Regions from separate parts of the Porticoccus litoralis genome, predicted to be linked through region 1. Evidence: predicted binding sites of a transcription regulator. Region 1 holds the regulator's gene; each other region holds the start of a gene.
What was found. The regulator PhoB, encoded in region 1, activates phosphate uptake and scavenging genes when phosphate is short. The targets are predictions, from matches to a motif close to TGTCATAAANNTGTAACA.

Region 1 (5,678 bases):
AAAAATGCTGCACCAGGAAAAAAACGTTGAGGGTTATGGCCTCGAAATCGATCCGGACAAGATCACCGCCTGCGTGGCCAACGGGGTTAATGTACTGGAGACCAACCTGGACGAAGGCTTATCCCAGTTCAGCGATAAAAGTTTCGATACCGTTGTCATGACGCAGGCTCTGCAGGTCATGCGCTTCCCGCATCTGGTGCTGGATGAAATGCTGCGTGTCGGCAAGGAATGCGTGGTCACGTTTCCTAATTTCGGCAACTGGCGGGCGCGCTTCTACCTGCTCACCCGTGGCCGCATGCCGGTTACCAAACAGCTGACCTATCAATGGTACGACACCCCTAACATTCACTTCTGTACCGTGGATGACTTCGAAGCCCTGTGCGCGGAAAAAAGCATTCGCCTGTTGCACCGTGAATTTGTTGCCACCCGCTTGCCCGACCGGCAAATCAAGGGAATTTGGCCTAACCTTTTCAGTGAAACTGCAATTTACCATTTGAGCAAATAGACATTGCAGCGCCGTTAATCTGTTATTGAGACTGCGAGGGAATCACCATGAAATTGACCCGATCCATCTGTTTCGTCTTGCTAACTGTGTTCACTGTGACGGCTCAGGCCAACGACAAACCCTACCGTGAATTTGGCAATATCAAAGTGTTTTACAGCGTGTTCAATAGCAGTTTCATACAGCCTGACATCGCCAGCGCCTACAAAATCGTTCGCGGCAAGGATCGTGGACTGGTCAATATTGCCGTACTGCGGGACGACAAGACAGGCGGCACCACTGCACTGGTCAAGGGCACTGTCTCCAATATCCTCGCCCAGCAGCAAACCCTGGACTTTTTTGAAGTCCGGGAAGGAGATACGGTTTACTACCTTGCGCCTTTTCGTATTGATAACAAGGATTACATGACATTCAAGATTGAAGTCACACCCGATCCCAACAAACCACCACTCTCCGTCACCTTTCAGAAAACCCTGTATCAGGACGAGTGAGATCAGCTTCAACTGTGGGCCACTGTAGTAGTGGTGGCCCGCAGAATTCATTGATGTAACAGGTACCCACAGTTATGAAAGTCGTCCTCGCCACCGGCAATAAAGGCAAGCTCACTGAATTCCGGCAACTGCTCGCGGAACTGGATATGGACGTTGTGCCACAGTCCGACTTTGACATTCCCGATGCCATAGAAGATGGCTTGAGTTTTGTTGAGAACGCCATTATCAAGGCACGGCACGCCGCCAAATTGACTGGCCTACCCGCTATCGCTGACGATTCTGGCCTTGAGGTGGATATGCTCAACGGGGCACCCGGCATCTATTCCGCCCGATTTTCCGGTGAAAACGCCACAGATGAAAAAAACAACTTGCGCCTGCTATCCCTGCTACAGGAGATACCGGAGGAACAACGCACCGCCCGTTTCCAATGCCTGCTGGTGATGATGCGCAATGCCGAAGACCCGACACCGCTGATCTGCCAGGGAACCTGGGAAGGTAGAATCAGCTTCGCGCCACAGGGTGACAATGGCTTCGGTTACGACCCCCTTTTCCTGATACCAGAGCTGGGTGTGACATCGGCGCAGCTGGAGAAAACCGAGAAAAACCGCATTAGTCATCGCGGACAGGCCATGGGACTGTTACTGGAAAAACTGTCACCCCAAACACGAACCTAACTGCCTTCTCAGCCGTTAGAATAGCCACCACACCAGCGTTACCAGGACCCCCATGTCGTTCACGTCAGAACCCCGTTGGCATCGCCACAAGCGCGGCCCCGCTTCACCGGCCAACGGCCCGCTTCGCAGCTGGCTGCTGGATCGGGGTTCCCTCACCGAGCGACTGATCAAACTCAGTCATGGTGATTTTGGTGTACAGGTCATCCGCCAGCAGATGTCACTCCCCAGACCATCCGAGCGCAAAGCACTGGCTATGAGGCACCACCAGCTGGCGCTGATTCGCGAAGTGATTCTGCTCGGCGGTGGCAGACCCTGGGTCTATGCGCGCAGTGTCATCCCCCAAACCTCACTAAACGGGCGTCTGCGCGGTTTACGCAAACTGGACAACCGACCACTGGGAGCGCTGTTATTCAGCGACCCACACATGCGCAGGGGTGCCATAGAGCTCACCTGCCAGGATACCCGCCAGCTACCTCTACCCGGTCCCCTGCAAGGGATACAGGCCACAATACCGGGGCGACGCTCCCTGTTCTGGCTGGACAACAAACCGCTGTTGGTGTGTGAGATGTTTTTACCGGAATTTACCCCTTACAATACCCCGCTTTAGCCCGGTATTAACGCCTAACATGAACTCATTGCGGGAAAGATTGCCAGACTTCATCAGCCTGATGCGCCTCAACAAGCCCATTGGGACGCTGTTGCTGTTATGGCCCACCCTTTGGGCCCTGTGGCTAGCGGCAGAGGGCGTTCCCTCCATCAAGAATCTGCTGGTATTTGTTCTCGGCGTGTTCCTGATGCGTGCCGCCGGTTGTGTCATCAATGATTTTGCCGACCGCAAAGTCGACGGTCATGTAGCTCGCACCCAGCACCGTCCCATGGCCACAGGCGCCATCACCGCCAGGGAGGCACTGATACTGTTTTCCGCCCTGTGCCTGTTATCTTTCCTGCTGGTGTTGCTAACCAACGCGCTCACCATTCAGCTGGCCTTTGTCGGCGTGGCGCTGGCATTCTGCTATCCGTTTATGAAGCGCTACACCCACCTGCCCCAGCTGGTACTTGGCGCGGCATTTGCCTGGAGTATCCCCATGGCCTTTGCAGCGGAAACCGGCTCACTGCGCCCTGAGCTCTGGGCGCTTTACGCTGCTGTCATCCTGTGGACCATCGCCTACGATACCTTCTATGCCATGGTTGATCGTGATGATGATCTGAAAATCGGGATCAAATCCACGGCCATTCTGTTTGGCGACATGGACATCGCCATCACCGCCACCCTGCAGGTACTGGTGGTGATTGCATTGCTAATGATAGGTACGAATTTTGGCCGCGGCCTCTGGTTTTTTCTGGGGCTGGCTGTTGCGGCCTTGCTGTTTCTCTACCAGCAGTACCTGATACGTAACCGTGACCGGGACGGCTGCTTTAAGGCCTTCCTCAACAACAACTACGTGGGTGCCGTTATTTTTATAGGACTGGTGCTCGACTATCAGCTGGGCGGCAACTAGTTCACCATGTCGTGCCAACCACTGTCATATTTCTGTCATACCTGAGTCATGTAATACACAGATATGAAAAGAGACGATAGGGATATGAGCGAAAAAACCATTCTCATCGTGGATGACGAACCAGCCATCCGCGACATGATCAGCACAGCTCTCGACGTGGCGGGATTCAACTGCATTCAGGCGGAAAACGCCCAGCAGGCTCACGCCATGATCATCGACGAGCAACCAGACCTGGTGTTACTGGACTGGATGATGCCCGGCACCAGTGGCGTCGAGCTGATTCGTCGCCTGCAACGTGACGAGCTGACCAAAAACGTTCCGGTCATCATGCTCACCGCCAAGGCCAGTGAGGACAATGTTGTCCAGGGACTGGAAATCGGTGCCGATGACTATATCACCAAGCCTTTCTCTCCCCGCGCTCTGGTAGCCAGGATTAACGCGGTTCTGCGCCGCGCTGAACCGGCCCTGCCACAGGAACCGATCCAGGTGGAAAGCTTGCTGTTTGATCCCATCAGCCACCGAGTGACCATCAATGATCAGACCGTCTCCATGGGGCCGACTGAATTCCGCCTGCTGAGTTTTTTCCTGACCCACCAGGAGCGGGTCTACTCCCGCGACCAAATTCTGGACCACGTCTGGGGCGGCAATGTGTACATGGATGAGCGCACCGTCGATGTCCATATTCGACGGCTGCGCAAGGCAATAGCCCTTGAAGGCCATGACCGCTTCATACAGACTGTGCGGGGCGCGGGCTACCGCTTCTCCACACGGGTTGTAGAAGAGTAAGGACTACACTTGCACAGAGGGCTACAGGCAGAAATACGGCGGATTGTCCTGATCACGCTGCTGCTGTTATTCATCGGCTTCATGCTGGGCGAAATACTGTTCACCCTGCTGGCCGGTGGCAGCATCTATATGCTCTGGACTTTTTCTCATATCGCCCGCCTCTACGACTGGCTGGATCAGGGGGCTAATGGGCTGCCGCCAGATGCCAGTGGTGTCTGGGGTGATATGACGGACTACCTGTACCGTATGCAGCAGCGCAATGACCGCGCCAAACAGAGCCGCCGCCAGCTTTCCGAACGGGTGCGCAATATCACCTCTGCGTTACCCGACGGCATCATGACACTGACCCCTGACCGTGTTCTGGAATGGTGGAATCCCGCGGCAGAGGCCTTACTGGGCCTGGAAAAGGGGGACCGGGGCCAGTCCATAATCAATATTCTTCGCGACCCACGCTTTGTGGCCTTTATCCAGCACAACGAACTGCCGCCACCTACAGAATTACCCTCCCCGGAAGACCCGAGCAGAACCCTGCTGTTCAGTGCAGCCGAGTTTGGCGACGGGAATATTATCCTGATGGCGCAGGACATCACCCGACTGCGCAACCTGGAACAGATGCGGCAGGACTTTGTTGCCAATATCTCCCACGAACTGCGCACCCCGCTGACCGTACTCTCCGGTTATCTGGAAACCCTGCAAGATAACAGTGATCAACTGCCGGGCACCTGGAAAAAAGCCCTCAATCAGATGGACCAGCAGACCGAACGCCTCAACGCGCTGGCCAACGATCTGGTCATGCTGTCGCAGCTGGAGTCGAACCGAAAACCCCCACCGCGCTCTACCGTTGATATTGCCACGTTGCTGCAACAGGTCGTGCAGGATGCCCGCATGGTCTGCACCGAAAACCACCATATTTCGATGGAGCTGGTGGAAGAAAAACTGGAGGTCAGAGGTGAATACAAAGAGCTGTACAGCGCCATTTCCAACCTGGCCATCAATGCCATCAAACATAATCCCGGTGGCGTGGATGTTAGCCTGACCTGCCGCAGCACCGAAAATGAAGTGATTATTGAGATCTGTGACGATGGCTACGGCATAGATCCCAAACACATTCCGCGGCTTACCGAACGCTTCTACCGCGTCGATAACAGTCGCGCCTCAAGCACTGGCGGAACCGGCCTCGGTCTGGCCATTGTCAAACATGTTCTCATGCGCCACGGCGGCACCCTGCAGATTCGCAGCACCCTGGGTAAAGGCAGCTGCTTTTGCTGCCACCTTCCAAAACCGACTGTAGTAGCATAGTCCCCTGTTGACGATTACCGACCCTATCGGGGTCCGTAATCACTGTCGGTGCCACTCAAGATGGATCAGTTTTTTGGATATTCGGGTTCTAAACAGCATTGATGAATGCGATGCCAGTGTTTGGGATGGGCTATACAACAGCTCTTACCCATTTTTGCAGCATCGTTTTCTCTCGCTTCTGGAACACTCCGGCAGTGCCTCCACCGCCACGGGCTGGCAACCCTGTCACCTGCTCCTTACGGAGAAAAGGCGCACCATTGGTGCCCTGCCGATGTACCTGAAACATCACTCCTGGGGAGAATACGTTTTTGACTGGACCTGGGCTGAGGCCTACCAGCGTCAAAACATGGCGTATTACCCCAAGCTGCTCAGCGCTGTTCCCTTCACCCCCGCGGTGGGGCCCAGGCTGGCCCTGGCACCCAATATC
Region 2 (5,678 bases), 130 kb from region 1:
TCAGCCACTGCGGAGACTTTGCGAGCAAAGGTGATGGCGTTGCGTGGTGCGGACCAGTAATGCTGGATGAACCAGCATAAAGGAGAACAGAGATGGGTAAACTGAAACTGCACTGGCAAATGTTAATTGCCATTGTCGCCGCGATTCTGGTGGGGCTACTGGCTGGGCAGGAAAGCGCTCTGTTGGGCATCCGCTTATACGACCTGTTCGGCTTTGTCGGCACTTTGTTTCTCAACGCCTTGAAAATGATCATCGTACCGCTGGTCATGTCGTCGATCATTGTCGGCATTGCCGGCCTCGGAGGCAGTGAAAATCTTGGGCGTCTGAGCGCCAAAACCCTGGGCTTTTACATGTCGACCAGCCTGTTGTCGATTACGGTGGGATTGTTGCTGGTGAATCTTCTGACTCCCGGCATTGTCGATGGTGAAGCAGCGGGTAGCCGCCTTAACCTCAGCGAGCCCCAGGCGGTTGAAGAACAATTATCACGGGTGGATGGTCGTGGGGCGGGGGATATCACGGCGGTATTCTTACGCATGGTGCCCCCCAACATCGTCAAGGCGGCCGCCGATGGCCAGATGCTCGGGCTGATTTTCTTCAGCCTGCTGTTCGGCGTCTTCATGACGCGGATTACGCGGGAGCACAGTCAGACCATGTTGAGCTTCTGGAACGGCGTATACGAAACCATGATGCAGGTCACTCTGTTTATCATGAAGTTTGCTCCACTGGGGGTGTTCGGCCTGGTGGCCAAAACGGTGGCGGCGACTGGCTTTGATGCATTTCAGCCGTTGCTGGTGTTTTTCATTACCGTGGCATTGGGGCTGGCCATCCATGTGTTCATCACCTTGTCGCTGATACTGCGTGCTGCGGGCATTCACCCGGTACGACATTATCGGGCCATGCTGCCGGCGATGTTGACGGCATTTTCCACAGCCTCATCTTCCGGCACACTGCCGGTCACCATTGAGTGCGTGGAAAAAAATGCCGGTGTCTCCAACCGCACCAGCTCTTTTGTGTTGCCGCTGGGCGCCACCATCAACATGGACGGCACGGCACTTTATGAATGTGTAGCCGCCATGTTCATTGCCCAGGCCTATGGATTGGAATTGAGCTTTGCAACGCAGTTTGTGATTGTGCTGGTTGCCTTGCTTACTTCCATTGGTGTCGCAGGTATCCCTGCTGCCAGCCTGGTGGCGATTACCGTGATTCTGGGGGTGATCGGTTTGCCTCTGGAGGGTATTGGTATGTTGCTCGTAACTGACCGCATTCTGGATATGATGCGCACCGCTGCCAATGTTTTCAGTGATTCCTGTTGTGCGGTGGTGATTGCCAGATCTGAGGGCGAAGACAATGTGCTGAGTGGGTAAGCGATGTATCCTTTATGAAGATATACCCTGCATAAAAAAAAAGCCCGGCATTAGCCGGGCTTTTTTATGGCGGTCATGTTTAAGAACTTCAGCTGAAGATACCCTTGAAGAAATAGAAAAACAAAATGGCCAGGCCGGCTCCGGCGGGTAGGGTGACCAGCCATGACATAAAAATGGTACCGACAATACGCAGGTTTAGAGCGGCGATGCCGCGGGCCAGGCCGACGCCCAGGACAGCACCCACCAGTGTGTGGGTGGTAGAAATAGGCAATCCGGTACCGGAAGCTAAAACCACAGTGGCAGCGGCACCGAGTTCGGCAGCAAAGCCGCGACTAGGGGTTAGTTCGGTAATCTTTCGGCCGACGGTACCCATCACCTTGAAGCCGTACGTTGCCAGACCGAGAACGATCCCCACGCCACCCAATAATAAAATCCAGTGTGGCATGACGCTTTTGGCTTCGACGGTACCTGCCTGCACGACATTGACCACGGCGGCCAGAGGACCTACCGCATTGGCGACGTCATTGGAGCCGTGGGCAAAGGCCATGGCACAGGCGGTGAACACCATCAGGATGGCAAATACCCGTTCCACGTTGGCGAAACGGTTATCCTTTTCAGCGGCCTCGTCAGCTTGCACGCGGCTCAACAAGATCGTACCCAGTGCCATCACCACCAGGCCTATCACTAATGCAATGAGAGTGCATTCGCCGAAGCCTAGTTTAATGCCGAAGTCTTTGAAAACGTGTTTCAGTCCTTTCAGCATGGTGACCATGGCGATCAGAAAGCCCACTGCAAACATGTAAAAAGGAATGATTTTTTTGGCCCGGACGAAGGGGTTGTCCTGGGTCAGAATCAGCCTCTGTACACTGCGGAAAAGCATGTAGGAGATGGCACCAGCCAGTAGTGGCGAGACGACCCAGCTGGCAACAATGCTTCCCACCTTACCCCAGTTGACGGCGTCGGCGGAAATACCCACCGCTGCAAAACCGACAATGGCGCCGACGATGGAGTGGGTGGTGGATACGGGCCAGCCCATGACACTGGCCAGTAGTAACCAGGTGCCCGCTGCCAACAGAGCTGACATCATGCCGAACACCAGTAGGTCCGGGGAACCGGCCATGACAGCCGGGTCAATGATGCCCTTGCGGATGGTTTCAGTGACCTCACCTCCAGCGAGGTAAGCCCCGGCAAACTCGAATATCATGGCGATCAGGATCGCTTGCTTGACAGTCAGAGCCCTGGAACCCACCGAAGTACCCATAGCGTTGGCGACATCGTTGGCACCAACTCCCCAGGCCATGAAGACCCCGAATATACAGGCCAGAATAATCAGTATCTGGCCGTACTCAGCAAATAACGTCATGGGTTGTTCTCGTTAATTGTTGTTATAGGTTTAGCGGGCAAGCAGCAGTTGCAGTTTGCCACCCACACTTTGGGATAGGTCGGCTACTTCGCCAATGATATCGATCACCTGGTATAGGAACATGGCATCAATGGGCGGTAGCTGTTTTTCTTTTTCGAAAAGACTGTGACGAATATCCTGTTCGAGTTGGTCTGTGCGGTCTTCAAGAACATCCAGTTCGCGGATAAGTTTTTCCACAAAATCCACTTCCTTGCCGATAAAGCCGACTTCGAGCAGCTCATCAAGCTCGTTAATGGCTTTATGTGCCTGACGGCATGCTTCCACAGAAGTAGTGACAAACTCGGTCATCTGGCTTTCAAGTCCTTCCGGAATGGACATTTTTCTGCCCAACATGAGCCCGGCAATATCCTTGGAGCGATTGGCGATACGGTCTTGCTGGCTGAGCATATTGAGCAGATCGCTGCGGTCCATAGGCATGAACAAGCTTTTTGGCAGGTGCAGGCGCAGCTTGCGCTTCATGGCATCCGCTTCATGTTCCAGCTCGGACATGCGATCAAAAATCTGTTCAGCCTGTTGCCAGTCGTTGGCAATGGCGGAGGACATGAAGCTGCAAAGGAGTTCGGTGCAGGAAACGACTACGGTCATGTGGGATTGCAGGGGACTGATAGGTGACTTACCGAAAAGACTGGAAAGCGGGTTATTGAAAACCATGGAGCGTCCTCCTTAATGTGTAGGGCGCGAGTATAGGTAGCTGAAACAAAAATGTCACATATAGGGGGTGGAAACCGGTAATTTCTTATACTCGAAGTAACGTTGCTCAGACTTGGCCATAGCGTTCACCGTCTCCCAGCCAGCGCTGGATAATCAGGTTGGTAGTGTGCGGCGAAGTTTCCAGCAATTGCCTGGCCAGGCGTTTGACCTCCGGCAACAAGTGGCTATCCCTTTGCAGGTCTGCGATACGAAGTGACATCTCACCGGTTTGACGGGTGCCGAGAACTTCACCTGGGCCGCGCAATTCAAGGTCTTTTTCGGCGATACGGAAACCGTCGTTGGTTTGTCGCATGATACTCAGGCGCTCACTGCCCTGTTTTGACAGCGGTGGGCTGTAGAGCAGCACGCAGTGACTTTCCAACTTGCCGCGTCCGACGCGGCCGCGGAGTTGGTGTAGTTGCGCCAGGCCAAGACGTTCCGGATCTTCGATGATCATCAGGCTGGCGTTGGGCACATCGACACCGACTTCGATCACCGTGGTAGCAACCAGCAGCTGGATATTTCCCTGCTTGAAGCGTTCCATGGTTGCTGCTTTTTCTGCGGGTTTCTGGCGGCCGTGAACCAGGCCAATTTGCAGTTCCGGTAACAGCAAATGCAGCTCGTCCGCGGTGGCTTCCGCCGCCTGAGCCTCCAGTACATCGGATTCCTCAATCAGGGTGCAGACCCAGTAGGCCTGTCGTCCGTTGGCGCAGGCGCTGCGGATGTGGTCGATGATTTCCGGACGGCGATTCTTCGCCAACACCACGGTGTTGACCGGGGTGCGTCCTGGGGGCAGCTCATCAATAGTGGAGCAGTCCAGGTCCGCATAGGCACTCATTGCCAGAGTTCGGGGAATGGGAGTGGCGGTCATGATCAGCTGGTGGGGCAGCACATCGCCCTTACCCTTTTCGCGAAGTGCCAGTCGTTGGTGAACCCCAAAGCGATGTTGCTCATCTACGATGGTCAGGCCCAGCCGGAAGAAAACAACACCCTCCTGGAACAGGGCGTGAGTGCCAATGACAACGCGTGCACTGCCGTCACCAATCATTTGCAGTTGCCTTTCGCGGGCTTTGCCTTTGACCTTGCCAGTCAGCAAGGACACCTCTATCCCTAAAGGCTCCAGCCAGGACTGAAAATTAGTGCGATGCTGCTCGGCAAGAATTTCCGTGGGCGCCATGATTGCTGCCTGGTAGCCGCTAGCTACGGCCTGTAGTGCAGCCAGAGCCGCCACCACGGTTTTGCCGGAGCCTACATCACCCTGCACCAGGCGCAGCATGGGATGTGGTTTGGCCAGGTCAGCCATGATGTCTGCCGCCACCCTGAGCTGTGCGGCGGTCAAAGCAAATGGCAGTGAGGTCAGAAACTGTTGTTGCAGTGCTTGGCCGGCACCTAGGCTGGGTGCCGGGTGGCGCTGGATCTGTTGTCGCAATTGCACCAGGCTCAACTGGTGGGCCAGTAGTTCTTCCAGGGCCAGCCGTTGTTGTGCCGGGTGGCTACCGGTCAGCAGCTGATCCATGGGTGCCGTGGCAGGGGGCTTGTGAATAAACTGTAGTGACTCAAGCAGAGAAAGCTCACTACTGTCTGGCAGCAGCTCCTGAAGTGAGTCTTCACTTACAAGCAGTAGTGCTTGTTCAATAACAGTTCTTAATCTTGCCTGGCTAATGCCTTCAACAGCGGGATAGACAGCAGTGAGATACGGTTGCAGGGGTGGCGGCTGGTGCTGGTCGAGAAACTGGTACTCGGGGTGGTACAGCTCAAGACCGGATCTGCCACGCCGGACATCACCAAAACAGCGCAGGTGTCCGCCCCGGGTAAGATTTTCCCGTTGGGCATTGGAAAAATGGAAAAAACGTAATGTGACTGTGCCGGTGTGATCCTGCAGGCGACACATCAGGCTACGGCGTCGCCCCTGGACTACATCGCAACCACGCAACTGCCCTTCTATCACGACATCGGAGTTGGGTTGCAGGGCGCCGATGGGGGTGATGCGGGTGCGGTCCATGTAGCGAAGGGGCAGGTGAAACAGCAAGTCCTGAACAGTTGCAATGCCAAGCCGGGCTAGCTTGCTGGCCAATTGGGTACCGACACCCCGCAGTGTGGTGACGGGCATGGTGGCAAGACTGTTTTCTGTCATGCGCAGGTGGTACAGCTCGGCAGGGAGTTTTGCTTGATGGCATCTCGCAGTGCATCAATGGCTTTGT
Region 3 (5,678 bases), 130 kb from region 1:
GCTGCAGGTTATCCTCTTCATCAAACCGTGCGCGTAGCTCAATCACCACGGTGACTTCTTTCCCGGCCCGGGCGGCTTCTGCCAATGCATCCACCACTTCCGACGAGGAACCGGTCCGATACAGTGTCATTTTGATGGAAAGTACATCGGCGTCTTTGGCTGCCTGGCGCAATAGGTCAATGATCGGTGTAAATGACTGAAACGGGTGATAGAGGAGAATGTCTTCTTTTCTCACCGAGTCGAGAATGTTGTGATCGGAGCCGCGCAGTGATTTGGGGATTGACGGGATAAAACTGGGAAATACTAATTCGCTGCGATTCAACATTTGTCGCAATTGCATCATGCGACCGAGATTCACGGGGCCATCGACCTGGTAGAGTTCATTCTCGGTCAGGTTGTACTGATCCAGCAGAAAGCTGATCAGCTCCTCCGGACAGTGCTTGTCGACCTCGAGCCGCACAGCGCTGCCAAAGCGACGCGAATGCAACTCCCCGCGCAACGCCCGGGCAATGTCTTCAACCTCTGCGGCATTGAGATCCAGGTCGGCATCCCGGGTGATGCGGAACTGGTAGCAACCGGTAGCCGTCATGCCGTTAAAAAGGTCGTCGATATGGGCGTGCATCAGGGAAGACAACAGGACAAAATTATCGCCGTCGTCACAGAGTTCGTCGGGCACGCGAACCAGCCGGGGCAGGGAGCGTGGAGCTGGCACGATGGCCATGCCGCTATCCCGTCCAAAGGCATCTTTGCCCTCCAACGACACAATAAAATTGAGACTCTTGTTCACAAGGCGGGGAAACGGGTGTGCCGGGTCCAGTCCGATCGGGCTGATAACGGGCATTACCTGGTGGCGAAAGTAATCTTCTGCCCAGTTGGCAATTTCCGGGCTCCAGCTTTGCCGGTTGAGTACACGGATTTTCTGGGACTGGAGTGCCGGCAACAGAACCTCGTTGAGGATCTGGTATTGCTTCTCAGTAGCTAATTTGCACTGTTCGCTCAGGGTGTCCAGCACATCCTTGGGGCGCATGCCGTCAATGCTGACAGTTTCCCGGGAAAAGCTGATCTGACGCTTGAGACCCGCCAGGCGGATTTCGAAAAACTCATCCATGTTGCTGTTGAAAATCATCAGAAACAGGAACCGCTCCAGCAGCGGGTACTCTTCATTGAGCGCCTGTTCAAGAATCCGCAGGTTAAACTGCATCATGCTGATATGACGGTTGATGAAAAAGTTGGCGCTGTTGAGATCCGGCTTGTTAGCGTCCACGTTTGGCTCCTGTACAGAATGGTTCTGCGGCTGAGTCACATTGTCCATAGGAAAGCGTCCGGGCGAAAAGCGTTATTTTCTGTCTCTTATATGACACTTCTTTGACATTTTTATGACGTTGCTTCCCGATAGGGGAATGACGGTCATACTGAACCCTAATGTCATTACAGCCTCTAAGCAGACTGAAAAACATAAAACCCTGGACAATTCATGCCCATAAAAAAAATAGCCATCCTGATAGTTATAGCCCTGGTTGTGGCGGCTTACCTGCTTTTAGATGGTCAGCAATATCTGCATCCTCACTTTTATCAGGCACTCTATGCCGAGCAGCCGAGACTGACGGCGGCGGTCTATTTTGTCATCTATGTGGTAGCCACCGGCTTTTCACTGCCGGGGGCGGCACTGCTGACAGTGATTGGCGGTATGATCTTCGGACTCTGGACGGGCGTGCTGCTGGTGTCCTTCGCCAGTTCGCTTGGCGCCACACTGGCATTTGTAGTGTCGCGGCTGTTGTTGCGTGACTGGGTACAGGCTCGTTTCAGCCGCTACCTCGGTGTGGTCAACCGTGGCATTGAGAAAGACGGTGCTTTCTACCTGTTTTCCCTGAGGCTGATACCGGTCATACCCTTCTGGGTGATCAACCTGGTGATGGGGCTGATGCCCATCCCCGTATGGCGCTTCTACTGGGTCAGCCAGTTGGGGATGCTGGCGGGCACCATTGTCTATGTGAATGCCGGCGCTGAAATTGGCTCCATAGAAGAGTTGTCGGCAGCCTCTATTCTGACACCGGGCCTGTTGCTGTCCTTTTTGTTGTTGGCGATGTTCCCCTATGTGGCTCGTGCGCTGCTGGATGCCATCAAGCGCCGTCGGGCTTACCGCGGTTATACACGTCCGGCCAACTTCGATCGCAACCTGGCGGTCATCGGTGCGGGTAGCGCCGGCTTGGTGAGCGCATATATCGCCTCTGCTCTGAAGTCGGGGGTCACACTGATTGAAAAACAACGCATGGGTGGTGACTGCCTGAATACCGGCTGTGTGCCCAGCAAGTCCCTGATACGTGCCTCCCGCGCGGTAAAAGAGATTCAGCGTGCGGCAGCGTTCGGGATTGATGTCGGCACCCCTAGTGTCGACTTCGCCCGGGTCATGGGCCGGGTAAAAAAAGTGATACGACAAGTAGAACCCCATGACTCTATTGAGCGCTATTCCTCCCTGGGAGTGGACTGTGTTCAGGGCGACGCCAGCATCTGTTCACCCTGGGAGGTGATGGTCAATGGTCAGGTCATTACCACAGCAAATATTATTATTGCCTCTGGTGCGAGCCCTCGTATTCCGCAAATTCCCGGTCTGGACCAGATCAATTATCTGACTTCCGAAACCATCTGGGAGTTGGAGGCATTGCCGCAACATCTACTCGTTATGGGTGCTGGCCCCATTGGTTGTGAGCTGGCACAGGCGATGCAACGCCTTGGCGCCAGGGTGACGCTGGTTGGTCCGCACCTTCTGCCACGTGAGGATGAAGATGCCGCCCAGCAGGTGTTGGCAGTTTTACAGGATGAGGGTGTGGAGGTATTGCTCGGATACCGGATTGGAGAATTCGATACCCGTGGCGGCGAGCAGGTGGCACTGGCCACAGACTCAGACGGTAATCGCCGTGAAATCGTGTTTGATCAGGTTCTGGTTGCGCTGGGTCGGCAGGCCCGCACCGGGAATATGGGGCTGGAAAAGCTGGAGATCGAGCGTAACCCGGATGGCACATTGGTGGTGGATGAATACCTTCGCACCCGATTTCCAAATATCTATGCCTGTGGCGACGTTGCCGGACCCTATCAATTTACCCATGCCGCTGCCCACCAAGCCTGGTATGCAACAGTGAATGCACTGTTTGGTCGCTTTAAAAAATTCAAGGTGGATTACCGGGTGATGCCGCGGGTGACATTTACAGACCCGGAAATCGCACAGGTCGGCTTGACGGAAAAAATGGCCAGGGAGCAGGGCATTGAGTATGAAGTTACCCGCTATGGGTTGGATGACCTGGATCGAGCGATGGCAGAAAACAGTGCCAGTGGTTTTGTGAAAGTGCTCACGATGCCGGGCAAGGATCGCATTCTTGGTGCCTGCATTGTTGGCGCCCATGCGGGCGAACTGATTGCCGAACTGGTGCTGGCCATGAAGCAGGGGATTGGCCTGAAAAAAATTCTCGGTACCATACACAGTTACCCAACCATGAGTGAAGCCAACAAATTTGCAGCGGGTAACTGGCAGAAGGCCCATAGCCCAGAGCGATTATTGCGCTGGGTTGAAAAATTCCATCGCTGGCAGCGCCATTAACAACAACTCCGCCCTTACAGGTGGTACTGGAAGAACGATGTACGACACGGTTAAAGATTATTACGGCAAAGAGCTGCAGAGCTCGGCGGATCTGAAAACAGATGCCTGCTGCACGGTGGACAGTGTTCCCCAGCACCTAAAGCCGATCATGGCGAAAATACACCCGGAGGTTACAGGTAAATACTATGGCTGCGGCCTGGTGGCTCCCCAGCTGCTGGATGGTTTGCGGATTCTGGACTTGGGCAGCGGCTCAGGGCAGGACTGTTATGTGCTGTCCGCTATGGTCGGCGAACAGGGCGACGTGGTGGGCGTGGACATGACGGACGAACAGCTGGCGGTGGCCAACCGGCACATCGAGTTCCACCGCCAGGCATTCGGGTTTTCCCGGCCCAATGTGCGCTTTATCAAAGGCTATATCGAAAAGCTCGATGAATTGGGTCTCGAAGACAACAGTTTTGATGTCATCGTCTCCAATTGTGTGATCAACCTGTCTCCGGACAAGCGGGCGGTACTTGAACAGGCCCACCGATTGCTTAAGCCGGGCGGTGAACTATATTTTTCCGATGTGTATGCGGATCGCCGAGTGCCTGAGTCCTTAAGCCATGATCCTGTGCTCTATGGCGAATGCCTTGCGGGTGCACTGTACTGGAATGACTTTGTGCAGTTGGCCAAAGCAGTGGGCTTTGCCGACCCGCGCCTAGTGGAAGATCGCCCATTGGCAGTTAATAGTGATGACATCCGCAGAAAATTGGTGATATGCAGTTTTATTCCGCCACCTATCGCCTGTTTAAACTCGATCAGTTGGAACCCGCCTGCGAAGATTACGGACAGTCTGTGACATACCTCGGCACCATTCCCAATGCGCCAGAATTATTTATGCTGGACAAGCATCATATTATAGAGACAGGAAAACCTTTTCCCGTGTGTGGTAACAGCTATCGCATGTTAAATGAAACCCGATTTAAAAATCATTTTAAGTTTTTCGGAAATTTTGAAAGTCATAGGGGTATTTTTAAAAATTGCGGAACAGATTTGCCATTTGACAGTAATAAAAAAATATCGGGAAGTTGCTGTTAGATTGTCAGGACAATTTTTCTAAAACAGAATTAAGAAATCGATGACCTTTTTTTGTGGTGCATATTTTTTCAGGATTATTTTCGATTAATCCCATGGCAATAAGTTCGTGGTATTTCTGTTCAATATGGCTGAATGCAGTGCCTGTTCTATCTGGATAAAATTCTCTTTCTACACCGTCAGTTAGGCGCAGGGCGTTCATCATGAATTCCAGCGGTAATTCGTCTGTCGAAATATTATTACATTTGGCAATAAAAGAATTTTCCCTGCCTAAATAATCTGAAGGGTGGCGCGTTTTTGAGAGGCGAATAATTCGTTGTTCATCAGGCAGTGTGATTTTTCCATGTGCCCCTGCACCTATCCCTATATAGTCGCCAAAAGCCCAATAATTGACATTGTGAACAGATTTTTTATTGTCTCGACAAAAAGCCGATATTTCATATTGAAAATAATTTCTGCTTTGTAATTTTTCTAGACCCTTTTCATAAATATTTTCCAGGATATCTTCTTCAGGCAGCGTCGGAGGGTGTCGATAAAATTCCGTATTCTGCTCAATGGTTAACTGATACCAGGATATATGAGTGGGCTGTAATTCAATGGCCTGTTGCAGGTCGTTAAGTGCTTCAGATTCGGTCTGCCCGGGCAAGCCATGCATCAGGTCCAGGTTGAAATTCTCGAATCCGGCCTGCCGAGCCATGCCGACCGCGTTGATCGCCTGCTCTGCACTGTGAATACGACCCAGTCGTTGCAGGTGGAGATCGTTAAAACTTTGAACACCAATGGACAGCCGATTAACGCCGACACTGTGAAAGGCGCTGAATTTTTCCTGCTCAAATGTACCGGGGTTGGCTTCCAGGGTGATTTCGATAGCATCCTCAAAGCCAATACGCCGCCGGGCGGCCTGAATGATGCGACCGATGCTTTCTGCGGAAAAAAGGCTGGGCGTGCCGCCCCCGAAAAAGATGGATGTCAGGCGGCGGCCCTGGGCATAGGGTTGCTCGCTATCAAGATC

Region 2: Q8A57_RS07665 (TIGR00153 family protein) is a predicted target of PhoB. The motif match lies at 3,480-3,497, and genes of this name have one in related genera.
Region 3: ppk1 (polyphosphate kinase 1) is a predicted target of PhoB. The motif match lies at 1,365-1,382, and genes of this name have one in related genera.

What each region holds. Positions count from the first base shown of each region.
Region 1 is NZ_JAUUUU010000003.1:110,096-115,773, forward strand. Features, by position in the region: gene metW (methionine biosynthesis protein MetW) at 1-505, shown strand, start outside; gene Q8A57_RS07005 (DUF4426 domain-containing protein) at 553-993, shown strand; gene Q8A57_RS07010 (XTP/dITP diphosphatase) at 1,068-1,667, shown strand; gene Q8A57_RS07015 (chorismate--pyruvate lyase family protein) at 1,720-2,274, shown strand; gene ubiA (4-hydroxybenzoate octaprenyltransferase) at 2,294-3,166, shown strand; gene phoB (phosphate regulon transcriptional regulator PhoB) at 3,251-3,952, shown strand; gene phoR (phosphate regulon sensor histidine kinase PhoR) at 3,962-5,251, shown strand; gene Q8A57_RS07035 (GNAT family N-acetyltransferase) at 5,325-5,678, shown strand, end outside.
Region 2 is NZ_JAUUUU010000003.1:244,255-249,932, forward strand. Features, by position in the region: gene Q8A57_RS07650 (MFS transporter) at 1-60, shown strand, start outside; gene Q8A57_RS07655 (dicarboxylate/amino acid:cation symporter) at 93-1,364, shown strand; gene Q8A57_RS07660 (inorganic phosphate transporter) at 1,453-2,727, opposite strand; gene Q8A57_RS07665 (TIGR00153 family protein) at 2,758-3,438, opposite strand; gene recG (ATP-dependent DNA helicase RecG) at 3,545-5,611, opposite strand; gene Q8A57_RS07675 (hydrogen peroxide-inducible genes activator) at 5,608-5,678, opposite strand, start outside.
Region 3 is NZ_JAUUUU010000003.1:235,389-241,066, forward strand. Features, by position in the region: gene ppk1 (polyphosphate kinase 1) at 1-1,264, opposite strand, end outside; gene Q8A57_RS07630 (FAD-dependent oxidoreductase) at 1,475-3,592, shown strand; gene Q8A57_RS07635 (methyltransferase domain-containing protein) at 3,630-4,430, shown strand; gene hemW (radical SAM family heme chaperone HemW) at 4,674-5,678, opposite strand, start outside.